One region of the Halomonas citrativorans genome, then DNA from elsewhere that is predicted to be linked to it. Evidence: predicted binding sites of a transcription regulator. Region 1 holds the regulator's gene; each other region holds the start of a gene.
The links. Region 1 encodes PhoB, which activates phosphate uptake and scavenging genes when phosphate is short. Its sites were predicted from a motif close to TGTCATANNNNTGTCANA; they were not measured.
Positions count from the first base shown of each region.

Region 1 (6,105 bases):
AAATTGCGCGTAATACCAGAAGGCGCCGTGTTATTGAGTTGCCTGGCGTAATCAGGAAGGCGGTGATTCAGTACGGTCTTGAGCCCCAAACGGTGCAGCCAGTCACGCTTGTCGGTACGTCCGGCCGTTACGATCACGTTTGCCCCTGGCGCTGTGCCAACATTATGGTGGGAGAAAGGCAGGTGAAACGCGTAGGAACCCGCCACCTACGGGTGGCGGGTAGAACCGCTGGAAGAAGCGTTATAAATACTTCAGCAGTTTTTGCAGCTTGTTCATATCGGTGGAGTCACCGACAAGGCGTACCTCGCCGTTGAGCATTCCATCGAGGAAAGCTTGCTGCGTTGGCTTTCTAAGGATACGTAATGCGGCTTCCTGATCGCGAAAGCGCAATTCAAGATCCAAATCGACTGGCAGGCCTTTACCAGAAGAGACCCCTTTGGGGGTCATCCGGTAGTAGCGAGCAATGCTCAAGTCTTCCGTTGCAATGCCCCAGTCCAGGTGACGCATCCTTTCAAGCTGTTCACGAAAGCGTGGCTTGCGGCGCAGGGCACGTTTGAGCATTAGGCTCAATAGCCACAGCGTCAGCTTGAGTTTCATTAGGAAACGGCATCCTTAAGCGCTTTACCCGGCTTAAAGGCAACATTTTTGCTGGCCGGAATTTGTAAGGGGGCGCCCGTTTGCGGGTTTTTGCCGGCACGTGCTGCACGCTCACGTACGGTAAAGGTACCAAAACCAATCAATGCCACATCTTCGCCTTTCGCAACACTGTTGGTGATTTCATCCAGAATAACATTCAGGACTTGGCCTGCTTTGTCTTTGGATAGGTCGGCACCCTCAGCGATGGCAGCGGCGAGTTCAGGTTTGCGCATAGGAAATTCCCTCATTAAAAGTAAGCGTAAAGCATCGTGGTGTTGTTAAAAGCACTCACTAGGCCAAGCTAGCTTATCCAGCCTAGACGTGAACGCGATAAAAATCAGCCCAGCAGTGTGGGAGCTGCTCGGGAAAGCTCCACTTTCCGTCTCACGCAGCCGCCTGTCAACGCAAAACCGACTAAATTCCCGTCTTTATCTTCGGCAAGCGCCGTCATATCACCCCCTTCGCCCTCAATTCGCCAGTGTTCGGGTATCGCCGAAGGCGGATAGGCCACTACGGGCAATAGCGGCGTTTTCACAATGATGGGCCAAGCGCCAAAGCTGACCTGCGTTGGTGAGCCTGCAAGCGTTGCCGAGAGTGTTTTGGCACTGGCTTGTAATGGCTGGACGTACATGGCATTGAGGCCTTCTATGCAAGCAACATCGCCCAAGGCATAAATATGCGGGTGCGAAGTGCGCAGATATCGGTCTACCTGAATACCTTGTGGTGAAACGGCAAGCCCGGCGGCCTTTGCCAGCGCGGTCCTTGGCGTAAGGCCGGTTGCCAGTAAAATAATATCGGCGTTGACGGTGTCATCGTTACTAAGCGTTAGCCGAACCGTGCTGTTATTATTCGGGGCTAACTCTTTAATCGTGCGGTGAAGCGCAAGCTTTATACCGGCTTCCTGAAAGGCATCACTCAGCGCAACCCCCAGCGGTTCTGGTAATAGCCTGGGTAACGGCGTGGCCTCTGGAGCAATCAGAGTGACTTGATGGCCACCTGCCTGCAGGTCGTTGGCAAATTCACAGCCGACTAATCCTGCGCCGATAACGGCAATGCGCGCGGGGCGATCGTTCAGCGCGTGATGGAACAGGCGATAGTCGTCGAGATCGTTAATGGTAAAGCAGTAGCGAGCAACGCTTTCTGGAATGGCAAAAGGCATCCGGGGCTCAGCTCCGGTCGCCAGCACCAGCGTATCGTAGGCAAGTGTTTGCCCGTCACTAAGCTGTACGGTGTGCGTGTCTGGTGTCATGTGCTCTACTGACGTATGGGTAAGCACATGGGCATCCAGCTCATCGGCCAGTACTGCGGCTGAATGCCTGGCCAGCTGGTGGGGCGAGAGGCGTTTTGCAAAGCCGGTAGATAACAGCGGCTTGCTGTAGTCCTCGCCGCTGTCTGCGCTCACCAAAATAATCGAGCGCTTATCGCCTTGGCGACGTAGCGCACGGGCAAGCCCAATGCCTGCCATGCCGGTACCAATGATGATTAACTCAGCGTGGCCAGTCGGGTTGCTAACCGGATGTGATGCAGGCATGCCATCCCCAAATAATCGGTGTCGTAAAAGCTTTTAAGACCACCATGTTACACTAGCTTCTCTGTTTTTTGCCCAGGAGTATCTGGTGGTGACGTCCTCTTTTCGGCAAACGCATGCCTTTCCTGTTTGGCAGCCCGTGGCTGCGTTACGCCCCGCCATGAGCGCTGCCTGGTGGAAGTGGGTTGCGTCTACGGATTCGCTAACGGCTCGCTTGCAAGCGGCAGGCGCAGGGCAACCATTCCGTGTTCGCCTGCTGCGCCAGGGCGTCGGCGTGCCTCTGCGTGATGAAGCGCAGGCGTTGGGGATTGAGCTTCGTCGCTATGCCTGGTTAAGGGAGGTCGCCCTGTGCGTGGGTGATAATCCTTGGGTGGTCGCACGTTCGGTTGCTCCCTTAACACAGCTAAAAGGCCAGCGATTGGAGCAACTGGGTGAGCGCTCGCTGGGCAGTTGGCTGTTTCGCCAGCCAGATTTAGTACGCGGCCCGCTTGAAGCCACGAGCGGTGCGCCACGTTTTGCCTTCCCTCAGGATGCTGGCGTGAAAAGTTGTTGGGGGCGGCGCTCAGTGTTTCAACATGGTGGGTTATCGCTACTCGTACAAGAGTACTTTTTATCCACCATGGCAGATGACCTTCGTTTGGCTTCGCGGTAGGCTTGCTCGGCATCTCTTCTTTACGTGAGGTAGGCATGGATCGTTCTTTGTTGCGGCCAGTCGGATGGGCGCGAGTCGCTGATTTTTTACACTTAATGCGCCTGGACCGCCCCATTGGTACTTGGCTATTGATGTGGCCTACCTTATGGGCGCTTTGGGTGGCTACAAACGGGGTGCCTGGCCGCAACGTGCTGCTTATTTTTGTGGCAGGTGTTTATGTTATGCGCGCTGCTGGCTGCGTTGTGAATGATTACGCAGACCGCCATGTTGATGGCCACGTTAAGCGCACGAAACATCGTCCACTGGCGACGGGGCGAATCAGTGAAACCGAAGCCCAACTGCTGTTTATTGGGCTGGTCACTGTTGCGTTTGTGTTAGTGCTGCTGACCAACTGGTTTACGGTGCTGCTGTCGATTGGTGGCGTGATCCTGGCGTTTATCTACCCCTTTATGAAGCGTTACACCCATCTTCCTCAGGTGGTGCTGGGGGCGGCTTTTTCGTGGGCAATCCCCATGGCGTTTGGGGCAGTGCTGGGCTATGTACCTGTGGAAGCCTGGTTGCTGTTTTTTGCGAACGTACTGTGGACGGTTGCCTACGATACCCAATACGCCATGGTCGACCGTGACGATGACCTGAAAATTGGTGTTAAATCAACGGCGGTGCTGTTTGGCAGTGCAGACCGCTTGATGATTGGATTACTGCAACTGGCGACGTTGGTGCTGTTAGCCTTTGTGGGTGTTCGTGTGGGGCTGGGTGGTTTTTTCTGGCTGGGCCTTGCCGGGATGGCGGCCACCTTTATTCATCAACAGCGCCTGATTCGGCATCGTGAACGCGACCCGTGTTTTCAGGCTTTTTTGAATAATTACTGGTCAGGGCTGCTGGTTTTTGCCGGAATTGCGCTAAGTTGGTGGCCAGTGGCCGGGCCGCTCTAGCAAAGCGTGATTAGCGCCTGTCATTCGTTCTTGTTATTGGCTATTGTCATATAAGTGTCATCAAGTCATGGTGTTATTGTCACTGAGATGTCATTGAATTACCTTTCATTGAGCACCGTGAGGCCCTGGAATGACCGCCAAGACCGTTTTGATTGTCGATGATGAAGCACCTATTCGCGAAATGATCGCAGTGGCGCTGGAAATGGCTGACTATCGTGTGCTTGAAGCGGATAACGCCCAGGATGCCCACGCGTTAGTCGTTGACCATCAGCCTGACTTACTGCTTCTGGATTGGATGATGCCAGGTACCAGTGGTATTGAGTTGGCGCGACGCCTTAAGCGTGAAGAAGCCACCGCCGAAATGCCGATTATTATGCTCACCGCCAAGGGTGAGGAAGACAATAAGATTCAAGGCCTTGAGGCGGGCGCGGACGACTATATCACCAAACCCTTCTCGCCCCGTGAGTTGGTCGCGCGCTTGAAAGCCGTATTGCGACGCACCACCCCGCGTGGCGTAGAAGACCCCATTGAAATTAACGGCCTTCTACTCGACCCCGTCAGCCATCGTGTTAGTGCGCATGGCAAGGCGCTGGAAATGGGACCCACTGAATATCGCCTGCTGCAGTTCTTTATGACCCACCAGGAGCGAGCCTATACGCGCAGCCAACTGCTGGACCAGGTATGGGGCGGCAATGTGTATGTTGAAGAACGCACAGTGGATGTACATATTCGGCGCTTGCGTAAGGCGTTAGGCGATGTGCATCAAAACCTGATTCAGACGGTACGGGGTACCGGTTATCGTTTCTCAGCCCGGGTGTAACTGTGCGCCTATGGAGCCGTGAGCTTTGGCGTATTGCCTGGTTAGCGACCATAGGTGTTTGCCTGGGGTGGCTGCTAGGCTCAGCGGGCCTTGGCTTGGCAGCCGGGTTGGCCGTTTGTCTTTTTTACCATTTACGCCAACTGCGCGTCCTCTTTCAATGGTTAACCCTTAATCCTCATAACGAGCCCCCGGCTGCGGGTGGCATGTGGGGGGATTTGCTTGACCGTCTTTACCGCTACCAAAAAAGCCAGCGCATTACACAAGGTCGATTGCGGTCTACGCTTGCGCGTATCCAGGAATCCTCAGAGGCCATGCGCGACAGCGTGGTAATGCTCGACCGCCACGGTGATTTGGAGTGGTGGAACAGTGCAGCGACGGATATGCTGGGCCTACAAACCGCGCACGATCGTGGCCAGCACATTACCAATTTGTTGCGTGACCCACGCTTTATCAGCTACTTCAACGCCCGCGATTACAGCGAACCGCTTACGCTGACCTCACCCATTGATGAGCGCAGCATTCTGCAATACCAAATTACCTTGTATGGCGACGATGAGCGCCTGGTGATGGCGCGGGATATCACTCGTTTGCACCGCCTTGAGCAGATGCGCAGAGACTTCGTGGCCAACGTCTCCCATGAGCTGCGTACGCCGCTAACCGTTCTTTCTGGCTACCTCGAAACCTATGGTGACTTGGCTGAGCAGCTTCCGCCTCGCTTGGGCCGAGGGATCGAGCAAATGCAGGACCAGACGCAGCGCATGCAAAATCTGGTTAACGATCTGCTGCTTTTGTCACGCTTGGAAATTGATCAAGGCGGGCAAGACCATCAGGCGCTGTCGGTTGAGCAATTGCTTAATAGCGTCTGCCAGGATGCATTGGCGCTGTCGCACCGTAAGCATGTTGTCCGTGTTGCTATTGAAAGTGACGCCCAGCTCATAGGGAGCGAGCAGGAAATACGTAGTGCCATTTCTAACCTGGCTTTCAATGCGGTGCGATATACCCCAGAGGGTAGCCAAATTATACTGCGCTGGGCGCCCATGGAAGATGGAAGCGCATGCATAGAAGTAGAAGATGATGGAGAGGGCATCGATCCTGTCCACCTCCCCAGGCTAACGGAGCGCTTTTATCGGGTTGATAAAGGCCGGAGTACCGCGACAGGCGGTACTGGGCTTGGTCTTGCCATCGTTAAGCATATCCTGCTGCGCCATGATGCCCAGCTTCAGGTTGAATCGCATCCTGGCGAAGGTTCGCTATTTCGCTGTACTTTCCCCGCCACTCGGCTGGCTGCTACCTCCTAGCCCCCCTTCTGGTCTTCTGTATAACCTTTATCCAAGCGTGCCATATGGACAAGCCATCTATGGTTCAAGTCTGCTCATGTGTCATTTTTAGTCAGTTATGGTGGTCCCTTATACACGATCAGTGAGCATGATTGGTACGCGGAATTTGTTTTAAGTTGTTTATTAATAATAGGTATTTTTTTATTTTTGTTTTTTGGCATTACATCTGCATTAAGTTGGGCAAGGAAGATTACCGCAGG
Region 1 covers NZ_JABUYX010000028.1:148-6,252, reverse strand. Annotated here, with positions in the region: gene INT20_RS16085 (hypothetical protein) at 1-137, opposite strand, end outside; gene INT20_RS16080 (hypothetical protein) at 241-597, opposite strand; gene INT20_RS16075 (HU family DNA-binding protein) at 597-869, opposite strand; gene INT20_RS16070 (NAD(P)/FAD-dependent oxidoreductase) at 974-2,167, opposite strand; gene INT20_RS16065 (chorismate--pyruvate lyase family protein) at 2,253-2,816, shown strand; gene ubiA (4-hydroxybenzoate octaprenyltransferase) at 2,852-3,748, shown strand; gene phoB (phosphate regulon transcriptional regulator PhoB) at 3,879-4,568, shown strand; gene phoR (phosphate regulon sensor histidine kinase PhoR) at 4,571-5,866, shown strand.

Region 2 (6,105 bases), on a different contig from region 1:
GGGAGCCACCGGTTTTGATAGGTGGAACGTTTGGTCTGCATGACACATCCTGTCGTACGGGCGTTGGTGCGGCTGGCCGCTGTGCTCAGCTGCCAGGAAGTAAGCCATCCCATAGGCCCCGGTGACTTGGGCGTATGGGATGGCTCCTATAACAAACCCCGGCTATAAAAGCCGGGGTTTGTTGACAAGTAACGAGAAGCGCTTAGTTATTGGCTGCCTCAAAGTCGCGAAGAATCTGATTGCCGCGGCTTGCCGCATCATCCAGCGCTTGCTGACCGCTCTTGTCGCCGGCTAGTACGGCCTGGAACTCTTCGTCCAGAACCATGCGCACTTGGGGGTAGTTGCCAAAGCGCAGGCCTTTGGAGTTCTCTGTCGGCTCGTTTAAGTTGATCTGCTCGATGGCGATATCCGCGCCTGGGTTTTCGTCGTAGTAACCCTGCTCTTGGCTCAGCTCGTAAGCGGCAGTGGTAATCGGCAGGTAGCCGGTGCCCTGGTGCCACTCGGCCTGAATTTCAGGCAAGGAGAGGTACTCAAGGAATTCAGCAACGCCGGTGTACTCGTCGTCTTCATGGCCGGAAAGCACCCACAGAGTCGCGCCGCCGATGATTGAGTTTTGCGGTGCACCGTCTACGTCGTCGTAGTAGGGCAGCATGCCAAAGCCTACGTCGAAGTCGGAGTTAGCCAACACATCGGCGCGTGATGCTGACGAGTTCATGTACATCGCGCAGTCGCTGGAATAGAACGAGGGCGCCGCGTCCGGGCCATTTGCTGGGCCTGCGTAGCTGTAGACGCCGCTATCCGACCACTCTTTCAACTGATCCCAAAAGCGCGCCTGTACGTCGCCGTTAAAGGCAAACTCGGTGTCCAGACCGCCGAAGCCGTTTTCCTGGGTGCCGATGGACTGATTGTGCAGCGCTGAGAAGTTCTCAAGGCCGACCCAGTTGGCCGCATAGGCCATGGTGAAGCCGCAAGAGGCCGCGCCTTCATCGACAATCTGTTGACCCATCTCGCCCATCTCAGCCCACGTAGTAGGCGGTGATTCAGGGTCGAGGCCAGCCGCTTCAAAAATGGCTTTGTTGTAGTAAAGAATCGGTGTGGACGAGTTGAACGGCATGGAGAGCATGTTGCCGTTGGTGTCGGTGTAGTAACCGGTTACCACGGGCAGATAATCAGCCGGATCAAAGGTGTTGCCGTGCTCTTCCATCAGCTCAAACACCGGATAGATAGCGCCCTGGGCGGCCATCATGGTGCCGGTGCCCACTTCGTAAATTTGTACGATGTGGGGCTGCTCGCCTGCGCGGAAAGCGGCAATGGTGTTAACCATGGTTTGTTCGTATTCACCCCGATAGGAGGGCGTAACACGGTACCCATCCTGGGTGGCATTGAAGTCTTCGGCAAGCGCGCTCAAGCGCTCGCCCAGCTCGCCGCCCATGGAGTGCCACCAGGTGATCTCGGTAGCGGCGTGGGCGGAAACACTCAGCGTAGCCGCGGTGATGCCAGTAGATAACGCGCGTAACATAAAACGAGACATGTGAGCTCCTTTTGGGCCTGGCGCGAGCCAGGTGGCACAATGCGTTTTTTAAGATTTGTGGGTGCACTGAACAATAATGAGTGTAGATGACATTTTGATGAATGCTAACTGGACCAAGGTTTTATAAAAGCTTTGGGTTTTATCCAAGGGCATTGGTAGTAGGCGCTCTGCGAGGGCGATGATAGGGTTGAGACAATGTGCATAACTAATGAGAGTCGTATGAGTGACGCAATAGCGCTATTAACCAAACTGGTCTCTTTCGATACTACCTCCCGTGGCTCTAACCTGGCGCTGATCGAATTTGTCGAAGCTTATCTTGAAGAGTACGGCGTCGCCTCCGAACGGGTGATGAGCCCCTGCGGCACCAAGGCGAACTTGATTGCCCGTATAGGCCCTGATGCGCCAGGTGGGGTGATGCTCTCCGGCCATACCGATGTGGTGCCGGTGGAAGGCCAGCCCTGGTCGACAGATCCTTTCGCCCTGCATGATGGCCAAGACGGTAAGCTTTACGGCCGTGGCACCTGTGATATGAAAGGCTTCATTGCCTGCGCTCTTGCCATGGTGCCCACGTGGGTGAAAACGCCTTTGCAGCAGCCGATCTATTTTGGTTTTTCCTATGACGAGGAGGTTGGCTGTGTCGGTGCGCCTGCGCTGATCAAACGGTTCTACGAGCACTACTCAACCACCGCGCACGTCATTGTTGGTGAGCCGACCAGCATGCAGCCCGTCGTGGCCCAGAAGGGCGCCACTAATCTGCGCACCACCGTCGTAGGGCGCGAAGCGCACAGCAGTCAGGTGAACCAGGGCACTTCGGCCATTCATGTGGCAGCGCGACTGGTCACCTTCATCGAAGACACCATGGCGGCGTTGGTGGAGGAGGGCAAAGTGGATGAGGCGTTCAACGTACCCCACACCAGCCTCCACGTGGGCAAGATCAAGGGCGGTACGGCCATCAATATCATGGCGCGAGAGTGCCAGTTTGAGTGGGAAATACGCCACCTGCCCACCGAGACGTTTGATGAGGTGTTTGCGCGTTTTGAAGCGTATGCCGATACGTTAAGTGCCGAGCTAAGGGCGCGTGGCAAGGACGTACAGGTTGTAACCGAGCCGCTGAATGTAACGGTACCAGGCCTTGCCGACCGAGATAATCACGCCGTACTGCGCTTGGCCAAGGATCACCTGCCAAGTGAGTGCTGCAACCACGCAGTGGCCTACGCCACCGAGGCGGGGCAATTTCAAGGCCAAGGGTTACAAACGATTATTCTGGGTCCGGGCAGTATCGCTCAAGCGCATCAGCCGGATGAATATATTGAGAAAAGCGAACTTGAGGCGTGCCTGGCGTTTATGGGCTGTTTGGGGAAGGCGCTGGAGCAGCCATGGCGATGACCCGCCATGGCTGCTGTTGAGCGGTTCGCGCTAGACCTCCTGCTGAGCCTTGTACCGCTTCCAGCGCAGGATGAGGGGAGAGATCAGGGCCAGCAGGATCAACCCCATGAGGAGCAGTGAAAATGGCCGATCAAAATAGTAGCTCAGCATGTTGCCTTTCGACATGACCAGCGATTGACGGAAACCGATCTCGGCCATCGCACCTAGAATCATGGCCAGCACAATGGCGGCGGTCGGGAAGCCGGTCTTTCTCATCAGGTAGCCCAGCAGTCCAAACGCGGCCATGACATAAACATCGAACATGCTGTTGTTGATGGTGTAGGAACCCACGACCGACAGAATCACGATGATCGGCGCAAGGATAGCAAAAGGTACCGTCGCTACCTTGACAACCTGCTTTGCCAACGCCAAGCCGACGATACCCATCAATATATTAGCCAGCAGCAGTCCAACGATAATGGCATAGACGATATGCGCATTGACGCTGAACAGCTCGTGCCCGGGTTGCAAGCCATGAATGTACAGGCCGCCCAGCATGACGGCAGTCGCCGCGCTGCCTGGGATACCCAACGTAAGTAAGGGAATCATGGCGCCGCCGGTCACGGCGTTATTGGCTGTTTCCGCTGCTGCCAACCCCTCGATTTCGCCCTTGCCAAAACGATCCGGCTGTTTGGCATTGCGCTTGGCTTCGTTGTACGCCACCCATGAGGCGACGTCGCCGCCTGCGCCCGGTAAGGCGCCCACCACTACGCCAATGACCGAAGAGCGTGAAATCGTGCGCCTCAGTTTTCTCCACTCTACTCGGCTGGGGAAGAGCTGCCCGCTCAACGTGGGGGCTTGGGAGCTAGGGGCGTGGGTACTGTGCAGCTTCTCCGACTGAATCATAACCTGCGAGATAGAGAAGAGGCCGATCATGGCGGGAATCAACGAAATTCCACTCTCCAGCTCAGCCACGCCAAAGGTGAAGCGCGGGTAGGCGGTCATGACATCGACCCCTACTAAACTGATCAATAGACCCAGCAGCCCGGCAGAGAGGCCTTTCACTAGAGCATCGCTCGAGAGGCTACCAATAATGGTCAAGCCGAATATAGCGATTAGAAAATATTCCGGTGCGCTGAAACGCAGCGAAATTTGTGCCAAAGGAGGCGCGAGTAATAGCAGGGCCACCACGCTCACTAGGCCGCCGATGACGGAGCAGAGCGTGGATGTTCCCAGTGCCTTGAGCCCTTCGCCATGCAGCGTCATTTGATAGCCATCGACTGCCGTCGCGGCTGATGCCGGAGTGCCCGGCGTATGAATCAGGATCGCCGTAATGGATCCCCCGTATACGGCCGACGCATAAATGGCTGCAAGCAATACCATCGCCGCTACGGGTTGCATTCCAAACGTTACTGGAATTAACAGGGCAATGCCCATGGTGGCACTCAGTCCTGGCAGCGCGCCCAGGAAAATGCCCCCCAGGACCCCAATGACCAGCATGAGGAGAACATCTGGAGAGGTAAGCTGGGAGAGCACCGACAATAGCAGGGTCGTATCAATAGTCATGATCCCTCTCCTCTATAAAAGTAGTCCGGTAGGCAGCGAGATACGAAGCTGCCAGACGAACAGTAAATAGACAAAAGTATTCATCAGCACGAGGACGAATAACATTTGGACATACGACTTGAGGCCAAAGTAAAACATGAAAAAAATGGCGGCGAGGGAGCTGGCCGTAAAGAAGCCAAGTACGCTGATGAGCGCTAAATAGATACACAGGGCGGTAAACGTCACGGCAGGACCGCGCACATGGGTGAAAATGGGCGCGGAGTTGACGTTTGCCTTTAGGGGGCCCCGTGTCTTGGAGATGCCCGAGGCGAGGATCAGTAGCGAAAACAGGCCTAAAACGGAAAGAATGAGTTTGGGGAACACCGCTGGGTCAGCGGGCATCATCACTGTGAGACTATAAAACACGATCGTGAACAGCAGCATGGCTAACCCAATAGCCACGTCCATATGGAGCGTTTTCATAAAACCACCAATTTATTCTTGTAGAGAACGGCGTGAGATGGGGCTGGCCGTGAAGTGGGAAACTGCCGCGGCCAGGGACTCGGACTACCAGCCGAGCAGGCCTTCGAGTGCGCGAACGCTCTCCTCCTCTTCCTCCAGCATCTCTCGGTAGGCCTCTCCAGTGCGGATATCGACCATCAGGCCCATCTCTTCCATCTTGGCCATGTGCTCAGGGTCCTGCATGCCGCGAACGAATGCTGCCTCCAGCAGCTCGCGCTGAGCAGGGTCGATCCCTTTTGGTGCTGCGATACCTCGTGCCGACCAAGAGATCACGCCTGAATAGCCAAGCTCCTCAAGAGTGGGAACGTCGGGAATGAACGCCGAACGTTCCGGCGCCATGATCGCAATGATGTTCAGGTCACCGTTGCGATGCGCCATGTTGGTATCGCCCACATTGGAGAAGTTGACATCGACGTGACCTCCCTGAATGGCGGCACGTTGTTCTGCGGTGCCGGTGGTATGTACAGGCACGAATTGCGTATCGTAGTGGCGGTTCATCTTCAACATGGCGATATGATCATCACCATTTGCCCCCGTGGTGGATGCTGTCAATATGTTTGACTGAGCATACTCCACCAGCTCGTCGATATTGCTGAAGCGTGTCTCGTTTTTATTGATCGAAATAACACCGTAGTCCGTGACATGGTTGGCAATGAACTCGAAGTCATCCAGGTCGACATTACGGCGATATTGGGGGTCCAAGTAGCCCGTGATCAAGTTGGGTGTGTTGATGTATCCCAGGGTGTAGCCGTCACTGGGTGAATTGAGCAGTTGCGTCCAACCTACCCAGCCACCGCCGCCTGGACGGTTGATGATATTGAGTGGTACGCCAAGCTCGCGCTCGACGCCCGGAAACAGGATACGTGCGCCCACGTCCGTATTACCTCCGGCGCCGAAGGATATGAGCGCCGAAATGGGCCTTTCTGGATAGGTATCCGCTGCCGCAGGGGCGGCGAACATCATGGGCAGTGAAAGGCAGGAGAGTATGCTGATGGTTGTTATCGTTTTCATGTTTAACCTCTTTCTTTATATCTGTCGTATAGATTTATAGTTATGGATGCGTGGCTGGCGTCTAATGGCCATGGTCTGAAAAGACATAGTTTTCGCCGGCTTCAGACCAGGTCGAGGCGCTGCAAGGTATC
Region 2 covers NZ_JABUYX010000003.1:105,230-111,334, reverse strand. Annotated here, with positions in the region: gene ugpA (sn-glycerol-3-phosphate ABC transporter permease UgpA) at 1-41, opposite strand, end outside; gene INT20_RS18215 (hypothetical protein) at 40-168, shown strand; gene ugpB (sn-glycerol-3-phosphate ABC transporter substrate-binding protein UgpB) at 203-1,531, opposite strand; gene argE (acetylornithine deacetylase) at 1,751-2,917, shown strand; gene INT20_RS05570 (tripartite tricarboxylate transporter permease) at 2,948-4,462, opposite strand; gene INT20_RS05565 (tripartite tricarboxylate transporter TctB family protein) at 4,475-4,924, opposite strand; gene INT20_RS05560 (tripartite tricarboxylate transporter substrate binding protein) at 5,009-5,974, opposite strand; gene INT20_RS05555 (4-carboxy-4-hydroxy-2-oxoadipate aldolase/oxaloacetate decarboxylase) at 6,076-6,105, opposite strand, start outside.
Region 2: ugpB (sn-glycerol-3-phosphate ABC transporter substrate-binding protein UgpB) is a predicted target of PhoB. The motif match lies at 1,617-1,634, and genes of this name have one in related genera.

Region 3 (6,105 bases), on a different contig from region 1:
TCCCCTTCCAGATTCGCCAGTGACATAGCATGCACTTCATCCGCCGTGCGATAAGTACCTGCGTAATCCTGCTTAGCAAAGGTAAACGTGGCATCGGCGACGACGTGGGTATCAAAGCCAAGATTACCGGCCGTGCGAGCGGTGGCTTCAACCGAATTGCTGGTACTTACACCGACGATAACCAGCCGCTTGATCTCGCGAGCGTGAAGCCAGCGCTCTAAGCCTGAGTGGGTAAACGCACAGGGTATGTTCTTTTCTACTACGTGCTCTTTAGGTTGCGGGACTAGTGCGGGCTGGAACTCTGCGCCTGGCTGTCCCGGCCAGAACGGCGAGCCGGGGGTCCGAGAGATATGCCGTACATGCACCACCGGCCAGCATGTACTACGCCACTTTGTAAGCAGGCGCTGGATATTTTCCTCCGCATTAGGGTTATTGCGCTCGCCAGCGGCAGGGTCTCTCATACCCCGTTGCATATCGATGATCATCAGCGCGACAGGTTGATTACTCGTTACCAATTCAACATCCTCGTTTATAGGCTTCTTGGATCAGGCGTAAACCCAAGCGCTTACGTGGAAGCTATGCGTTACTAGCCTGCCCCTTCCCAAAATTACTCGAAATACTTCAACCTTCTATACAGCTTGGCTAGAAAACGAGCGCCAACTATTAGGCCAATGCTGAGCACCACCGCTGCTAGCGAACCATAGGCTACTATGCCTCCCCATGCCCATTGGCCAATCGCTGTGCTCAAATGCTGAACGAAAAGATACACACCGATCAAGAAGCTGCCTGCGCGTACCAGGCCCTCCTCGGCAATCGTTAAAGCAGGCTCAGCACGCTCTTCTCCAAAAAATTTATTGGCCAGCGTTACCGCAGAAAACCACAGTACGATACCCGCGATGATAGGAATAACAGCAGTGGCTGCGAGCCATGGCAGCCACTGGGCTAGCTCCGCATCGTAGCCGGGGCTAAACAGCAGCGGCGATACGCTTAGCAAAGGCGTAATGGCGAGGTAAATAGCGAGTAATCGAATCAAAAGAATGGAGAAAGGTTTCATAGGCTTACCTTACACTTAAACCTCCAGCATAAGCCAAATTTGGCCCAAAAACCTGGTACCCGATACAACATTGCCTTGGTAATTTCTTACCAAGGCAATGAAGCAGTACGGCTACACTCTGTATAACGGACGGATGTAGAACCGGTTGTTTAACGATCCCGAATGACAATCGGACCAATGGGCGCAACATTAGGCATGAACAGCATGACTTCGTTAACGTCGTGCATGGGGGCGACAAAATCGGCTTTCCAGGTGCCTACGCGTGGGTTCTTGTCTGGTTCGTAGTTAAAGCTCAGGCGCAAGCTGTCTGGCGCGACCACACCTCCATCTTCACGCAGCAGCGAGAACGACTGGTCGCCGAACTCGGCGTAGATCTTCCCGTCAATTCGATCTAGCGGGATATCGTCATAAATGATCTCACCAGAGTAACCTGGGTAGTCCGTCACGAAACGTACTTCAATATGTAAAACGCCCTCTTTGCGAACGGCTTTATAAGGCTCAGCATAGGCGTGACCACTGGCGGTGGGCGCGCGCTCAGCATTAAGTGCAAATGCTGACGTGCTGGCTAGTGTTGTCATTAACAGCAGTGAAAGCGTGTTATGAAGCTTCATATCTGACTCTTTTCGGGGTAGTGAGTGGATGGTCGTTGGCGAAGTGATATCAGTCAGTGGTTACCAACGGAACAGAGCCACCCGAAGGCGGCTCTGTTGTACTTGCTATACTTGCCTATTTATTCAGCTTCGATACCGAAAGCGTTTAGGCCCGCGCGGAATACGTCGGTGTTGTCGATCCAGTAGTGGCTGTCTTCGTCTACTTCATAGCGGGAAAGACCGTCTTCTGCCTGAGCAATGTCAAAGAAGAACTCAGCGCCTGCGCCGTGGGCATACAACGGTACCAGCTCACGCGTGTGGGTATCGGAATGCCAACGTACCAAGGGTAGCGCGCCAGCACCCTGATTAACGATCGGGCTATAGGCATTCACATCAGAGTCAGGACCTTGAAGCAAACCGTTACCGTGATCAGTCGTTACAATGATCAAGGTATCGTCCCAGGAACTGTTGTTTTCTACCCACTCAACGGCCGCTTCCACAGCTTCGTTGAAGTCGATTTGCTCTTCGATAATACGCGGCAGGTTGTTAGCGTGAGCAGCCCAATCCACAGCGCCACCCTCAACCATCAGGAAAAAGCCATTTTCGTTGCCGTTTTCACTGGCATTGAGCACGTTCAAAGCGCCTCCCGTCAGTGTGGCAAGGCTTGGTGACGTATCCAGTAGATTACCGCCGGTTACGCCGGGGCGGCTGTATTGCAGCGTCTGAATGTTCTGCACCAGGCCCAGTACTTTGTCCTTGGGAAGATCCAACTCACCAGCAGCCAGAGCTTCAAAATCGTCCTTGCTTTCGATAAAGGCGTAATCCGTTTCGCCGCCTACCAAGCGCTGGTAGGTCTCTTCGCCACCGATAAAGCGGAAATCGCTCTCACCGGGGTTATCGACATGCTCGCCGGCTGCATCGTAATAGGGGTGCCCGGTACCGATGGCGACAGTGGCAAGGCCAGAATCGACAATTTCGCGGCCAATGGCTCTATAGTCGTTGCGGCTTACGTTATGGGCCATGAAACCGGCAGGCGTCGCGTGGGAGACCTGCACCGATGAGACAACACCCAGAGCGCGGCCGCTATCAACAGTGTATTCGCCAATATGCTTAAGCGGCTCATCATCGTTGGACCAGTTGATGGCGCTGTTATAGGACTTATGGCCTGAAGCCAGCGCCGTTGCCGCTGCCGCGCTGTCGGTGTAATCAGCCCGAGCGTAGTCGTAACCGGCAAAGTAGCCCTTGTAGTTACCCAGGCTACCTTCGTAAACGGTATCTACCGCCTCGTCGTTCCAGAGCTCGGCTGGTTCAAACGTAACCGTACCGTCATCACTCTTGGTGGGCGTGGTAGAGGTGTTTAACGGATGCGTTGCCATGAAAAGCTGTGTGTCAAACTCATCATAAACTTCATGGCCCAGCGCGCCGTGACGGAAGTAACTTGCCGCACGGAACGTCTCGATACCGGTACCGTCGGTGATCATCAAAATAACGTTCTTAGCTGTATTTTCCTGCGCTAATACCGGCGTAGCCATGACCGATGCCAGTGCCAACGTGAGTGCGTTGCGCGTAAAGTTCTTCATTTTCATCCCTAAAATAAATTTAGCTAATTTGATATCCAACAAATCGTAGCGCCTAAAAATGTCATTTTCATGACTGCTAATGAAGGTAAGTCAATTATTTCTAATAAACATGAATCGCAATCAGTAGCCGATCCGTAAAACTGTTCATTGCGGGTTTCTCCTGAGTAACGCTTGCACGCTTGGTCACAACGCATATACTGTATATATATACACAAATATAGAAAGAGGCAGGCGTATGGCGTCTCTCGGCAAATCACCAATACGGCCTCCCGTGCACAAAGGCCGCGGGGCAACCTATGACCCGCACAACCGCTTTGCCCCAACCCATAGCGTGGCAGAAGACGACGGATGGTGGCGCGAAGAGACTTCCCCCACACGGGCAACTGAAGTACGCGAAGAAACCAGTAAGAGTGCGCTTTCCTGGAACCGGTCGCCAGACTTGCCTTTTGATCGCTCATTGAACCCTTACCGAGGTTGCGAACATGGCTGTGTTTACTGCTATGCCCGCCCTTCTCATGCCTATTGGGATCTGTCCCCGGGGCTTGATTTTGAAACCAGGCTGATTGCCAAAAATGGCCTGGTGGAGCAATTAAGTGAGGAGTTTTGCAAGCCTGGATACGTCTGCCGACCAATCAATCTCTCTGGTAATACCGATTGTTACCAGCCACTAGAAGCCAAGCGCCACTTAACGCGCCAGTTGCTTGAGCTATTATTGGCTTGCCGCCATCCAGTCACTATTGTGACCAAAAGCACGTTAGTGTTACGGGATATGGATCTGCTGGCTGAGATGGCCGAACACCGCCTGGTGCGCGTATTTATTAGCCTGACCAGCCTAGACGCCAATATGAAACGCACGCTGGAACCTCGTGCGGCCTCTCCTCAAGCGCGTTTAAAAGTTATCCGTGAGCTGAATACTGCTGGCATTCCCGTCGGAACGCTTGTTTCTCCGGTCATCCCCGGATTAACGGATCATGAAATAGAGCGGATTCTTGAGGCCGCCAGCCGTGCTGGCGCACGAACGGCGTCCTGGATGCTGCTGCGCTTACCCCATGAAGTCGCTCCTCTTTTTGAAGCCCGGCTGGAAGCCCATTACCCCGAGCGTGCGGCCAAGGTAATGAGCCTGATTCGCCAATGCCGGGGCGGCAAGGCCTACGACGCTCAGTTCGGTAAGCGCTTTCGCGGCGAAGGTATTTTTGCCGATATGATTGCACAACGCTTTAATCGCGCCAGCCGCCAGTGGAACTTTCAATCTCGTACCGAGCAAGGGCTGAATACCCGAGACTTTCGCCCGCCCAACGCTCAGGGCGAGCTTTTTTATTAAAGCCCATGAAAAAGGCATTTGCCTGACATACTCTCAGCTTACTGAAAGTGCCAAGCAAATGCCTAAGTGATTAATACTACTGTTTTTCGCTATTCGTCATAGCTCTGCTTAAAATCTAATGACGACCTTTCTAAACATCCTCCCATGGTTCATCAATGCAGCTTTTCTCCATCAACAGTGATGTGATGCGTACTGCGGGCTTTGGGATGAATAAAGTAGTGACCTTCGGGCGCGGTATGGGGCTTGATATGGTGTAGTTTAAGGTTTTTTGGCGCAGCGCTTTTATTATGCACTCCATAAATAATAAACGGAATCGATAGCACTACAAGGAAACAGCCGATCAGCAAACCGGTATACACTTCGTTAGACTCTTTTCCTGGCAACCCCGTGGGAGGGAAGAAGGAGACGACAAAAGCAACTAAAGAAGTAAGTAACCCCACTACTGCAACGGTAATTTTTATTTTGTTACCGCCAGGGATATTGAAGGTACGTTGATTTTCAGGCTGTTTTCGAACAAGGGTAATGTAAGCCAGAAATAGCATAAAGTAGCTGCACAGATAGATAACGACGGTTAGCGCTAGTGCAATCAGGAAGGACATATTATTTCCTCCCCCCGTATTCGTCAGAATAATCAATGCGATAGTTGTAATGGTTAGCTGAGAAATAACCAACGCCACCGGCACGCCGTTCTTGTTTACTTTAGCAAAACGCGCCGGCAATATACCCTGCTGCGCGGTTACCAACATGCCGCGTGATGGTCCAACAATCCATGCGGCTATTTCAGCCAGCACGCCCAGCAATAGCAGCGCAGCAATAATCCGAATAGCCCATTCAAAATGGCTGCCAAAGTGGTTAATCAACACACTGAACGTTTGCATCACGCCCGCAGATAAGTTGATTTGCTCGTGAGGAATAACAGATGCAATCGTCAACCCACCGAGAGAACTTAAGAGAATGGCAGAAACCATAAGAAATAACATGGCGAGAGGATAGTCACGACCAGGGTTTTTCATCTCATTGACATGAGTCGCCGACGCTTCAACCCCCATATAACTCAGTATAAAAGCGACAAACACTACCAAGGTACTCATACTACCAAAGGTGGGGAAAAACGTCTGTGCACTCATTTCAATAGCGACCGGCGCACCTGAGCGAAGATACAAAACTGCAAGCCCAATTAAGATAAAAGCGGGCAGTAGAATACCTGCAAAAAAGCCTAGCTTTGCAATCCGCGCCGTATTCTTGGTACCGCCAAACTGAGTTAACGCTAATCCCCACAATATAATCAACGCCGCAATCGTTTTGACTATCGGGTCGCTATTCAGTGCAGGCCAATTAAGAATATAAGAGAGTGCGCCTAGCACGAAGTAAAGCATAGGAATAAAGCCGACAGCAATTTGCAAATAGCCAAAGGAGATTGCCGCAAATCCCCATCGTTCACCTAGCGTTTTGGATACCCACGTAAAAACCCCGCCCTCTTCCCAGCCTTTAACCGTCGCCATTTCTGCCGCGCAAAGCCCTACCGGAATAAACCACAGAACCCCACCAAGAATAAGAAAG
Region 3 covers NZ_JABUYX010000010.1:56,748-62,852, reverse strand. Annotated here, with positions in the region: gene INT20_RS11200 (cysteine hydrolase family protein) at 1-515, opposite strand, end outside; gene INT20_RS11195 (hypothetical protein) at 608-1,054, opposite strand; gene INT20_RS11190 (hypothetical protein) at 1,204-1,665, opposite strand; gene INT20_RS11185 (alkaline phosphatase) at 1,785-3,224, opposite strand; gene INT20_RS11180 (PA0069 family radical SAM protein) at 3,460-4,545, shown strand; gene gadC (glutamate:gamma-aminobutyrate antiporter) at 4,698-6,105, opposite strand, start outside.
Region 3: INT20_RS11185 (alkaline phosphatase) is a predicted target of PhoB. The motif match lies at 3,282-3,299, and genes of this name have one in related genera.

Region 4 (6,105 bases), on a different contig from region 1:
TTAATGACACCTTAAGCCTGACGGCCGCCGATATTGGGGCAGCCCCTTTCAACGCCAGTGATGCCGCCCGTGAAGGTGCAGCTGCGCATTTACTGAAACCGGGTGTTTCTAGCCTGGTTGAGGGGCTTGCCACTGCTCAGGCAACTCGGCGTGTCATGTTGCAGAATTTAACCCTGTCGGCCGTCTATAATACGCTAGCACTGGGCTTGGTGATCGTGATGGCCATCCCCCCGCTGGTGGCGGTACTGGCCATGGTCGCCAGTTCATTAAGCGTTACGCTGAATGCTGCTCGGCTTGCCTGGCGTGATTGAGCATCTGAACCAGCAGGCAATCAAAACGAGATCGAGGGATAACCCAGTGCCTCGGCCAGCCGTTTTGCCTGATTTTTGACCCAGGAAGGGTCAATTGGCCCCCAACTGATAATCCGGTATTCACCACTGTTATGGCGCTCGCCTTGGGTTGGTTGAAACTGGCATTCAATGTCCAGTTCGGCAAGTGACGCAATCGTATCCTGAGCCGTACGACGCGGCATGCCGCAGGCGCTTACGAGCGCAGGTACGCTAGCGACGCCCTGGTCGATCAGGTAAGCCACGTAAAGACGTCGATAAAAGCTGGATTTTGTCTTGCTGAGAGAGTCGGTCATAAAATCTACCGTGTGAATGTCTTATAAATGAGCGCGGACTAAAGCATACTGAACGTCCTCTGCCACAGCCACCGTTTAATACGTATGCCTACTCTCTTTAAAGACGTCATGCCGCATGCGTTAACGCAGACGATTGATGCGCTGCACACGGTGAGCTTCACCTCACAGCTGACGGCGCTTCTCAAAACCATTATCCACTTTGACTGTGCGGTGATCATTGGGTACCGGCCTGATAAACACCCTATCTACCTGTTCGATTCCATTCCCGAGCGCCGTGAGCTGCTTTTTCAGCGTTACTTGCTACAGGATTACCAGCAGGACCCTTTTCTGGTAGCGCTCGACCAGGCACCGCGCCAAGGTGTGCTGTGTATGGCCGATGTGGTACCGCCTGCCGGGTATAACGAGTATGCCAGCAACTTCTATCAGCGAACCGGCTGGCAGGGTGAACTTTGTCTCGCCATTCGTCTGGATGATGCCCGCTGGATAGTTATCTACTTGGGATTGTTGGCGGAGAGTGGCGGGTTTTCTTCCTCCGATGCCCACTACCTTGAGCTGTATATTGAGCTGCTGGCCGCGCTGTGCCGCAAACAGTGGGGCAATAATCCGCTGTATCTTTCTGAGCCTTTGCAGCCCGATCAGCCGATTAGCCAGCACATTCACCAGGCCATTGGCAGCTTTGGGCAGGCGCATTTAACCCACCGTGAACAGCAGGTGGCTGCCTTGATGGTGCAGGGCCTGGATTCCGAAGAGATTGCCGAGCGCCTGCAGATCACCCAAGGTACGGTCAAGAATCACCGCAAACGTATTTACGCCCAGCTGGGTGTGGCGTCGTTAAGCGAGATCTTTGGCCTGTTTATCAATCATGCCATTACCGCACCGCCCGTCACCCAATCCTGATTTCTATCCCTTTAGGGATATCGCGGATTGCGCCGCCAACTTTTAGCCTATGACCATCTTCTCTAATGGCTAAAAAGGCGAGCATGATGACTGTACAGGCATTGCTTCACGACCTTGAACGGCGTGGTTTGATTGCGCAGACAACTCACCTGGATGAGCTTCAGGCTCTGCTCGAATCACCGCAGACCGTTTACTGCGGTTTTGACCCCACGGCGGGCAGCCTGCATATCGGGCACTTGGTGCCCTTATTGATGCTCAAACGCTTTCAGGATGCCGGCCACCAAAGTGTGGCGTTGGTCGGGGGGGCCACCGGCTTGATTGGTGATCCCAGCTTCAAGGCGGCGGAGCGTTCGCTTAACTCTCCCGAAACGGTTGAGGGTTGGGTTAACGCCTTAAGCGAACAGATTTATTGGTTGATGGCCCCGCACCTCGAAGCGCCCCTGAAAGCGGTTAATAATGCAGAGTGGATTGGCCAGATTAGCGTGATCGACTTCTTTCGCGATGTGGGCAAACACTTCTCGATGAATGCGATGATTAACCGTGAATCCGTTCGTCAGCGTCTTGAACGGCCTGACCAGGGCATGTCGTTTACTGAATTCAGCTATGCGCTGCTGCAATCCTATGACTTTGCCCACCTCAACAAGACGTTGGGCTGCCGGTTACAAGTGGGTGGCAACGACCAGTGGGGCAATATCGTCAGTGGTATCGACCTCACACGCCGCCTGAACGGCGAGCAGGTGTTCGGTATGACGCTGCCGTTGATCACCAAATCCGACGGTACCAAATTCGGTAAAACGGAAAGCGGCACGGTATGGCTCGACCCGGAACAGACCTCGCCTTACCAGTTTTACCAGTTCTGGTTGAATACGGATGATGCTGACGTTTACCGTTTTTTACGCTATTACACGTTCATGGATTGCGATCACATCGACGCAATCGAAGCAGAAGACAAGCAGGCCGCTGGCAAGCCCCAAGCGCAGCGTGTACTTGCTGAAACCATTACCCGCTTTGTGCATGGCGAGGAGGGGCTGGCTGCTGCTCAGCGTATTTCCCAGGCGCTGTTCAGTGGTGAAGTAGCTGCGCTCTCATGTAGTGAGCTACAGCAACTTGAACTTGATGGGCTACGCTGCCAAGACGTAGCGTTTGGACAGACGCTGGAAGAAGCTATGGTGGCAAGCGAACTCGCCTCATCCAGGCGGCAGGCCCGTGAATTGATTGACCAGAACGCTGTACGTATCAATGGCGAGCGCGCCGAGCAAGGGCAGCTAAGTCAAGCATTCGCGCTTTTTGACCAATACTGGATCGTACAAAAAGGTAAAAAGCACTTTCGATTGTTCAAGCGTGGGTAACTTACATGGGATGCCGTTTCCAGGAAGTAGCAGCATTCGCTTGATGTTGCCCATTGTGAACAACCTCTCTTCGATCCAATACCGTTCGCTCTAACACGATAGTGCCACGCCGTTGTCACGCCTATGTCACTTATAGACGCCACTCTTTGCAGGAGTGGGTGGGTTATACGTGCGTTCTTCCTTCCAAGAGGATGTGGCAATGGCCGAAAATATCAATAGTGCTGTGCAAGAGGTCTTACCAAGCCAGGGTCGCAGAATAAAAGTCCGGCGCAAGGGCACGCTAAGGCAGTGGCTCACGCTTGCATTGCTGGTGTATTTCCTGATCTGTGCCGTATCCATCATAGGTAATGGCTTTAAGATTGCCGCGGGCGGCCATGCCGCTCAGTTGTTTGAATTTGCCACCAACCCCTTTGTTGGTTTGATGATTGGGATTGTCGCGACGGCCCTGATACAGTCATCTTCAACCGTTACTTCTGTTATCGTGGCGTTTGTGGCGGGTGGCCTGCCTGTCGCTATGGCGGTGCCCATGATTATGGGGGCCAATATTGGTACTACTGTTACCAATACATTGGTAAGTCTGGGCCATGTACGTGATAAAGCCGAGTTTAGGCGGGCGTTCTCTGCCGCAACGGTGCATGACTTTTTTAACTTGCTGGCCGTGGCGATTTTTCTGCCCATTGAGCTTATTTTTCATCCGCTTGAAAAGCTGTCGAACGCTACGGCGTTTCTGTTTTACGGTGATGCTGACCTTTCCATGGGTAGTATTAATATTGTTGGGATGGCAACAAAGCCGATTACCTCTTCGGTTGAAAGTGTCGCCATGAACCTGCCCACGATTGCCGGTGGCGTTGCCATGATTATTTTTGGTATTGCCGTGATTTTTTTAGCGATTCGTTATATCGGCGCACTGCTGAGAGTATTGATGGTAGGGCAGGCAAAAAACATTATGCATAACGCCATTGGACGTGGCCCCGTCGCCGGTATTGCTTCTGGTGCTGTGGTGACGTTTTTAGTCCAGTCTTCCTCTACCACCACAAGCTTAATGGTGCCGTTAGCTGGGTCAGGCGCATTCTCTTTACGTCAGATTTACCCTTTTACATTGGGCACCAATATTGGCACGACGTTTACCGCGCTACTTGCTGCCACCGCAATCACTGGGGCAACTGCCATACTGGCGCTGGAAATCGCACTGGTTCACCTCTTCTTTAATTTATTTGCGGTTGTGGTGATTTTTGGCCTACCGTTTTTAAGACCACTGCCTGTTAAGGGTGCCGAGTGGCTAGGCCGTGCCGCCTCAGAAAGAAAAGCACTCGCCGCTGCTTGGGTATTAGGCGTATTTATTGCCGTGCCAGCTATCCTGATTGCGCTCACCACGCTGTTTTGAGGAAACACCCATGACCCATCAACACGAGCTAGTATCAACATCGACCGCTGAACTCAAGGCCATGCTGGATGACTCTTCCGAGCTCATTGAAGAAATAAGAGAAGAAATTGCACAAAGAGAAGCGCAAGAGCGCGAACTAGAACCTTTCGATACGCTGATTAAAGAAGCACGACCCAAAATGAACGAAATTCGTAGTTTCTTTACGTTAGTGCTTAATGAGCTACGCCACCGGCCTAAATAAGCGTTACGAATAGCGAAAGCAACAAAGGCTACTCCTTTAGGTATTTGTTTGACACTTTCAGTAAGCTGAGAGTATGTCAGGCAAATGCCTTTTTATGGGACCTGTTAGATCATGCCATACTGTATTTTCATGTCTTGACTATATTCCATTATAGCACTGTTGTTTATTCGTCAGCACAAATGGTTGCTTGTTGAATATTTATCTTTCTAATTCTTGGTCGAGTCACCCAGTATTCATTAAATGATGGCTGGATAAAATACCTTTTTCACTCATGATACCTTATTGTAAAACAGTGGCTTAAGTTGTTTTTATTGAGTGGTCATATCGTGCTATGGCCTTGAAGATAATCCTATACCGTTGTGTAGATTAATATGGGAGCCATTGTTTGGATGTTTGTAGCGTCAAGGTTTTTAATCTATTGATGAGTTGGTATATTTTCTTATACTCGTTATTAAACCACTTTTCTACCCGTTGGGTGCTATGAGAAAGAGATGTCACGCCTTGGTTGGTAATATTTTTAGCATTTTCAAATGGATAGACGTTTGCTGGCGAAATAATTTTTTAAATCATACTTACGATTTTTCATTTTTAAGATTTTGTCATAGACTAAAAGCACCATCTATGTAGGTATAGTAAATGTTGATGGTTTGGTAGGGTGGTTTTAGCTGATCTTTGAGCAGTAAACGTGATCCATATAAAAAAACTGGGGGTAGTACGATGGATGTCAAAGGGTTAAATGCACGTAATGATAATGACGATGTATATGCATCAATTGACTTGGCGACATCGTTGCCGAAATCCGGGTTTCCCGATGAGGAACGGAATCCTCACAATGTATTTAGCGCCATTCGTGACGAATTAATGCTTGATGGAAATTCCCGCCAGAACCTGGCAACATTTTGCCAAACGTGGGTTGATGATGAAATTCGTAATTTGATGGATCTTTCAATCGATAAAAACATGATCGATAAAGATGAATATCCACAAACTGCGGAGATCGAAGCACGCTGCGTTAGGATGTTAGCAGATCTCTGGAACTCACCCTCGCCAGAAACAACCATGGGATGCTCGACGATTGGCTCTTCAGAAGCCGCAATGCTTGGCGGGCTAGCGCTTAAGTGGCAATGGCGGAAAAAACGTGCGGCAGAAGGGTTGCCCACTGATAAACCAAATATGATTTGTGGGCCAGTACAAATTTGCTGGCACAAATTTGCCCGTTATTTTGATGTTGAACTGCGTGAAATTCCGCTGGAAGGCGATCGCTTGATTATGAGCCCAGAGGAAGTTATCAAACGCGTTGATGAAAATACGATTGGCGTCATACCAACGCTGGGCGTTACCTTTACTTGCCAATACGAGCCAGTAAAAGCTGTCAGCGATGCGCTGGATCAATTGCAACAAGAAACCGGCCTGGATATTCCTATGCACGTTGACGGTGCCAGTGGGGGCTTCTTGGCTCCGTTCTGCGCGCCAGATCTAGTGTGGGACTTCCAACTCCCGAGAGTAAAGTCCATTAACACGTCTGGCCACAAATTTGGGCTTGCACCTTTGGGAGCTGGCTGGGTGGTCTGGCGTGAAGCAATAGACTTGC
Region 4 covers NZ_JABUYX010000010.1:49,890-55,994, forward strand. Annotated here, with positions in the region: gene INT20_RS11140 (heavy metal translocating P-type ATPase) at 1-311, shown strand, start outside; gene INT20_RS11145 (winged helix-turn-helix domain-containing protein) at 332-643, opposite strand; gene INT20_RS11150 (helix-turn-helix domain-containing protein) at 728-1,540, shown strand; gene tyrS (tyrosine--tRNA ligase) at 1,627-2,889, shown strand; gene INT20_RS11160 (Na/Pi symporter) at 3,089-4,273, shown strand; gene INT20_RS11165 (hypothetical protein) at 4,284-4,514, shown strand; gene INT20_RS11170 (glutamate decarboxylase) at 5,232-6,105, shown strand, end outside.
Region 4: INT20_RS11160 (Na/Pi symporter) is a predicted target of PhoB. The motif match lies at 3,003-3,020, and genes of this name have one in related genera.